2 regions of the Bacillus sp. JZ34 genome follow, and region 2 is predicted to be linked to the other one. Evidence: a T-box and tRNA genes for the amino acid it is inferred to sense, from the RefSeq annotation. Region 2 holds a T-box; the other holds one or more tRNA genes.
What was found. The T-box of region 2 lies ahead of M1D90_RS06840 (valine--tRNA ligase). A T-box ahead of a tRNA ligase gene usually reads a tRNA of that ligase, here a tRNA-Val.
Positions count from the first base shown of each region.

Region 1 (3,407 bases), 1.6 Mb from region 2:
ATATTTATCTAACCTCTGCCTTCACCGGTCTTTATGTATACGAATTGATTTTTATAAGGTTTCATTAAATTCATAAAAATAGTTTATCAAATTTTTGGCAGGGTGTAGATGCTTTGACAGGGATCATGCGCTTAATATTAGCTTAAAATTATTATACAATCTAAATATTATGAAGTTGAGACTTTTTTATAAAAAAAAGCAGCCTAAGGCCGCTCTTCAACCGCATCTAAAGCAGCTTTTCGCCAAACAGCGACCCCATTAAGGCGACTGCCGCTTCAGCCGTCCTGTTTTTCTCATCCAATATCGGGTTGACTTCGACAAACTCAGCGGACGTAATCAGCTTCGATTCTTCCAGCATTTCCATCGCCAGGTGGCTTTCCCTGTAGCTGATGCCTCCCGCTACCGGGGTTCCGACACCCGGGGCATCGTTCGGATCAAGCGCGTCTAAATCGAGCGACAGATGGACACCGTCCGTTCTGCCGCGCAAATAGTCTATCGTTTCTTCCATCACCCTCGTCATACCGAGGCGGTCGATTTCATGCATTGTATACACTTTGATCCCTTTGTCGCGAATCAATTCTTTTTCCCCGTCATCAAGTGACCTCGCACCGATGATGACGATGTTCTCCGCTTTAATTTTCGTTTCTTTTCCATAGATGCCTGTCAGCCCTTCATGGCCGATCCCCAGGCTGATGGCGAGCGGCATGCCGTGAATATTGCCTGAAGGAGACGTTTCTTTCGTATTTAAATCAGCATGGGCATCATACCAGATCACACCCAGGTTTTGATAATGCTTCACAAGTCCGGCCAGCGTTCCGATCGCTATACTGTGGTCACCTCCCAGCACGAGCGGAAAAGCACCTGAAGCCACGATCTTATCAACGGTCTCAGCAAGTTTTGCACTCGCTTTTGTAATCGCTTTCAAGTTTCTCAGCTCTTCAGATGCCGGCTCCCCGCCTTCTTTCTCATCCTCTCTTTGCCCGATTGTCATATCGCCGAGGTCTTCAATATCCTGACAAAGGCTTTCCAACCGTTCATTAACACCGGCACAGCGAATCGCGCTCGGTCCCATATCGACTCCCCGCCTCAGCTGACCGAGATCCATCGGTACGCCGATCATTGAAATCTGCTGTTTTAACATATGATATCCCCCTTTCAGACCTTCATTGTACCTTCCAATTCGGAATTGACTCAACAAGACATTTTTTTGAATAGTTATACAAAAAAGACAAAATAAAAAGGACATCCTAACAGGATGTCCAAAAACTGGGCTAGCTGGATTCGAACCAGCGCATGACGGAGTCAAAGTCCGTTGCCTTACCGCTTGGCTATAGCCCAATAATGGTGGAGGGGGACGGATTCGAACCGCCGAACCCTGAGGGAGCGGATTTACAGTCCGCCGCGTTTAGCCACTTCGCTACCCCTCCAAAAACAGTGCCGGCCAGAGGACTTGAACCCCCAACCTACTGATTACAAGTCAGTTGCTCTACCAATTGAGCTAGACCGGCATGATACGGTATCTTATGCAGTTACCGGCGCGGTTGTGACAAAAACCGATCCGAAAAAATGGTGGAGGATGACGGGATCGAACCGCCGACCCTCTGCTTGTAAGGCAGATGCTCTCCCAGCTGAGCTAATCCTCCGCAGTACAGGACGTACAAGTGCATGCGTTGCAACAGGACGTTGCGACCTTAGCATGCCTTCCTTTTAAAAATTCCGGCATTCGCAGCGTGCTGTCCAAAAAAGAATGGTGACCCGTACGGGATTCGAACCCGTGTTACCGCCGTGAAAGGGCGGTGTCTTAACCACTTGACCAACGGGCCATCATCGTGTTTCAAGCAGCTCTCGTAAAGCTGACAAAAGTTATTATATACAGGTTCCTCCCCATTTGTAAAGGGGTAAATTAAAATTTTTATTTTCAAATTTTTTATTCATAAACATTGAGAAAAACGCAGAAATTTTGTTTAAAATAGGGCTATCTGATGTGCAAGAGAGGGGACGCGAAAAATGATACTGGTAAGTTCATGTCTGGCCGGGGTGGAATGCCGCTATAACGGATCGCACAGCTATGTGGGGAAAATCAATAAGCTTGTTGAAGAAAAAAAAGCGGTGATTGCTTGTCCCGAGCTGCTCGGCGGATTTCAAACGCCAAGGGAACCGGCCGAAATTATAGGCGGGTCGGGAGAAGACGTTTTAGACGGCAGGGCGGTGATCAACACACAATCGGGAAAAGACGTAACAGACCTGTATATAAAAGGAGCTTATCTAACATTGGAGATGGCAAGGCAAATCAAGGCTGATACGATCGTGTTGAAGGAAAACAGCCCGTCTTGCGGCAGCAGCCATATATACGATGGAAGTTTCTCAAGCCAAAAAATAGCCGGCAACGGCGTTACGGCGGCGCTTCTGAAAAAAGAAGGCTTCCGCGTGATTTCCGAACACCAAATAGACGAGCTGTAATACCTGAACATAAGCGCAGTTCATCTGCGCTTTATTTTATGTCGGCAATCCGTTGTTTAGAACTTCATTGAAATAAAATTTTAATATTTACCTTTTGTTATTGAAATAATATTCCACTCTTAATATACTGAAAATTAAGAAATATATGCACTTCATTATCAGGAGGAGTTGTCGATGGAAAACAGCCATTTAGGTTCATTAACGACCGAACGCCGGAATGAAAGATCCAGGCGCATTCACCAGGCAAAGACGATTGATATTTTGAAAATCATCAATGATGAAGACAAAACTGTAGCCGAAGCTGTACAAGAAGTCTTACCAGAAGTTAAGACCGCCGTTGACTTCGCCGTCGGGTCGTTAAAGAAAGGGGGACGGATCATCTACATCGGTGCCGGTACAAGCGGGAGACTCGGCGTACTCGATGCAGCTGAATGCCCGCCGACGTTCAGCATATCTCCCGAGTCGGTCATTGGCATCATTGCAGGAGGAGAAAAAGCTCTGTACAAAGCCGTCGAAGGCGCTGAAGATCACGAGGCATTCGGCAGACGGGATTTATCAGCCGTTAACCTCTCAAACAATGATACCGTAATCGGAATCGCCGCCAGTGGTCGGACTCCATACGTTCTCGGCGCTTTGAAGTATGCCAGGGAAAGTGGCGCCAAGACCGTCTCACTGACATGCAACGAAAACTCGGCGATCAGCCAGGTGTCAGATCACAGCATAGAAGTGGTCGTCGGCCCTGAAGTTATTGCCGGATCGACGAGAATGAAAGCAGCAACCGCTCATAAAATGATTTTAAACATGATCTCAACGGCGGCCATGATCAAAATGGGAAAAGTCTATGAAAACCTCATGGTAGACGTAAAAGTAAGCAATGACAAATTAAAGGAGCGGGCGATTCGCATCATCCAAACGGTCACAGGTGTTCCAAAAGAAGCGGCGGCACT
Region 1 is NZ_CP096403.1:4,191,106-4,194,512, forward strand. Features, by position in the region: gene sigW (RNA polymerase sigma factor SigW) at 1-2, opposite strand, end outside; gene rocF (arginase) at 227-1,141, opposite strand; tRNA gene M1D90_RS21180 (tRNA-Gln) at 1,267-1,338, opposite strand; tRNA gene M1D90_RS21185 (tRNA-Tyr) at 1,343-1,427, opposite strand; tRNA gene M1D90_RS21190 (tRNA-Thr) at 1,436-1,508, opposite strand; tRNA gene M1D90_RS21195 (tRNA-Val) at 1,568-1,643, opposite strand; tRNA gene M1D90_RS21200 (tRNA-Glu) at 1,749-1,823, opposite strand; gene M1D90_RS21205 (DUF523 domain-containing protein) at 2,008-2,460, shown strand; gene murQ (N-acetylmuramic acid 6-phosphate etherase) at 2,635-3,407, shown strand, end outside.
Region 1: it has a tRNA-Val gene. The T-box ahead of M1D90_RS06840 (valine--tRNA ligase) is inferred to sense a tRNA for this amino acid. The anticodon was not compared.

Region 2 (3,407 bases):
CCTCATCGATATCCGGCCAGCCCATCGTTGAAAACGGCCAAAGAGCGGAACTGAACCATGTGTCAAGAACGTCTTTGTCCTGCTCCCAGTTTTCGGCATCTTCAGGAGCTTCAGCGCCCACATAGATTTCCCCCGTTTCTTTATGGTACCACGCAGGAATACGGTGGCCCCACCAAAGCTGGCGGGAAATGCACCAGTCGCGGATATTTTCCATCCAGTGCAGATACGTTTTTTCAAAACGGTCAGGGACGAAGTTGACTTTTCCTTCGCTTTTTTGCAATTCGATGGCGGCATCGGCAAGCGGCTGCATTTGCACGAACCACTGCGTTGACAAATACGGCTCAACGACTGCTCCGCTGCGTTCGCTGTGGCCGACCGAATGCGTATGTTCTTCAATCTTGAACAGCACGCCCTCTTCCTGAAGATCTTTCACGATCTGCTTGCGGCATTCAAAACGGTCCATGCCTTTATATTGAAGCGCCTTGTCATTCATTGTGCCGTCTTCATTCATAACGAGAATGCGTTCAAGGTTGTGGCGGTTTCCGATTTCAAAGTCGTTCGGATCATGGGCAGGTGTAATTTTGACGGCACCTGAGCCGAATTCCATATCGACGTAGTCGTCTCCGACAATCGGAATTTCCCTTCCTGTGATCGGCAGAATAACCGTTTTTCCGATTAGGTGTTTGTACCGCTCGTCTTCCGGATGTACCGCAACCGCTGTATCGCCGAGCATCGTTTCCGGACGGGTCGTCGCAATTTCAATCGAGCCTGAACCGTCTTTCAACGGATAGCGCATATGATAGAACGCGCCTTGTACGTCTTTATAGATGACTTCGATGTCAGACAGAGCCGTTTTAGTGGCCGGGTCCCAGTTAATGATATATTCTCCGCGGTAAATCAGCCCTTTTTCATATAGCTTCACAAATACTTCGCGAACCGCTTTAGAAAGCCCTTCATCAAGGGTGAAACGCTCCCTTGAATAGTCAAGGCCAAGGCCGATTTTCGCCCATTGGCCGCGAATAAAATCGGCATATTCCTCTTTCCATTTCCATGTTTCTTCAAGGAATTTTTCGCGGCCGAGATCATAGCGCGTTTTTCCTTCTTCGCGAAGCTTCGCTTCTACTTTTGCCTGAGTTGCAATACCGGCGTGATCCATACCCGGCAGCCAGAGCACGTCATAGCCCTGCATCCGTTTCATTCTTGTCACGATATCCTGCAAGGTGGAATCCCAAGCATGCCCCAAGTGCAGCTTACCCGTCACATTCGGCGGGGGAATGACAACGGTGTACGGTTCTTTTTCAGGGTCGTTTTTCGCTTCAAAAAATTTGCCGTTCACCCAATAGTCGTATCTGTCTTTTTCAACTGCAGACGGATCGTATTTTGTCGGCATCGTCAGTTCTTGATTATCCATTTTCAAACCTCCAACAGTATTAAACGGCTGAACAATAAAAAAGAGCCCTCTCGATCCTGTTAAAAGGACGAAGAGAACTCTCTCGCGGTACCACCTTTTTTCATGAATGCGAAAAAAACGCATTCACGCACTTAAATGGGATAACGGGACTTTCCCGAATTTCTCTACTTTTTGTTCGAGAAATTGCGCTCCTGGGCGACCTTCCAAAAAAGACTGACTGGGAGCCTTTCAGCGAACCGGCTTCCCTCTCTGCAAGCGTCTGTTTTTGTACTCTTCCCATTCAAAGCGGGTGATCATTGACTTTTCAGCACGTACTTTTTCTTTTTCTTATATTACTAAATCTTTTTCATTTTCGTCAATCATCTTTTCCGTTTTTCTCTTGTTTTATACGATACTGGGCCATGCACACAAGCTCCTTTTCCTCATATGATGCTGTAACGATAAGAGAGGAGGCATAAGATGCGAAAAAAATTCAACACACATTCATTCCAGCCGTGGCTGAAGCAAGTCAGGCTTGTTGCTGTTCAAGTCGTCCTCCCGATCACGATCTTCCAGGGCATACGCACGATCATCTTTCCGACCACATTTGATGTCCTCCTTTTGGGCATTCTCATATTCCTTGCGTGCGCCTTTCACCTTGACTGGATATAAGCACGAAAAAAGTCCGCATCATGATGATGGGGACTCTGTTTCTTCCTGCAGTTTTCTGTTTTCTTCCGTCTCGTGAATGCTCATCACAAGCGGTTCGGCGTTTTTCATTTGCCAGTACGCCTTCAAAAGCGTTGTACAGGCTTCTTTTTCTCCGGGCCCCTTCTCAAGGTCGTAGCGGTTCAGCACACCGAATACAGGCCCGGGGTAAGCCATATAGCTGAGGAATAAGCTGATTTCTTCCTCCCGCAAAGGATAGACATTGTGATACGTATAAAACCAGTTTACACATTCCGTGCACATCACGGGATTCGTCTTAAACATTCTTGTAAAAAATACGATGAGATCGTTCGCTGGGGGCCCGTGTCCCGCTTTCTCAAAGTTCGTAAAGTAACCCGTTCCGGTATCGTTATAGAGAAAATGCCGGACGGACAGCTGCCCGTGGTTTAAAACCATTCTCGAAGACTCTTTGTCTTTCATGGTCTCATACCACTCTTCAAGGCGGGCAAGCGCAAAGTCTGCAGCTGATATCGTCTCTTTGAAATACATGGCTGCCTGAAGCTGGAACGGGGACATATACCATTCGTTTTCTGCTCTTGAGATGAATTCTTCATATTTCTGTTTTTGCTGTTCCCATTTCCGTTTTGTCCGTTCATAGTGCCCGAGTATTTCTTCCCGCCTCACACCGAGCTCTTTTTCCGTTCGCTGGTGAAGAAGAGCGATTTCTTTAAACATATATTCGTGTTTTTGGTCACGCTCTTCCTCTCTTTCAAGGGTAAGCCAAGGCATGAGATAACAGACATCTTCTCCGGCTTGCGTTAAAAATTCGCCCGTGCGATTTCGATAGACGGGAACAAACTGCCTGTAGCCTTTTTCCTCCAGCAAGATCATCTGTTCTGTGAAGCGGGCGTTTCTTGAAGCCGCCAATTTTTTCAGGGCGAATACACCGTGATCCGTATACACTTTCCATACCTTTGGACTGACCGATTCCATATATTCAGGCGTAAGACCGTACTCATTTAAAACAGACTGGATGCCTTCCATCGGCTTCACCACATTTTTATCAATGCATTAGGCATGGCTGTTTTGATAATCCGGTATATAAAGGATCTGTCCCTCTTTTAATTCCTCGTCAAGGGAAAGGGAATTCATCCGGATGAGCTGCTGGACATTAATATCATAGCGCTCGCACAAAAGATCAATGGTATCGTTTTGCTGAACGATGCACATCCTCATTCGAGTAAACTCCTCCTCTCCCTGTTTTGTAAACAGCTTTGTCAAATAGAGAGCATTGTCATTCTCCTTCGCTGACACTTCCTGGTCGTCTGCTGCCGGCATCTCATCTCTT
Region 2 is NZ_CP096403.1:1,357,301-1,360,707, reverse strand. Features, by position in the region: gene M1D90_RS06840 (valine--tRNA ligase) at 1-1,411, opposite strand, end outside; T-box leader at 1,472-1,704, opposite strand; gene M1D90_RS06835 (hypothetical protein) at 1,871-2,062, shown strand; gene ysxE (spore coat protein YsxE) at 2,081-3,103, opposite strand; gene M1D90_RS06825 (LysM peptidoglycan-binding domain-containing protein) at 3,131-3,407, opposite strand, start outside.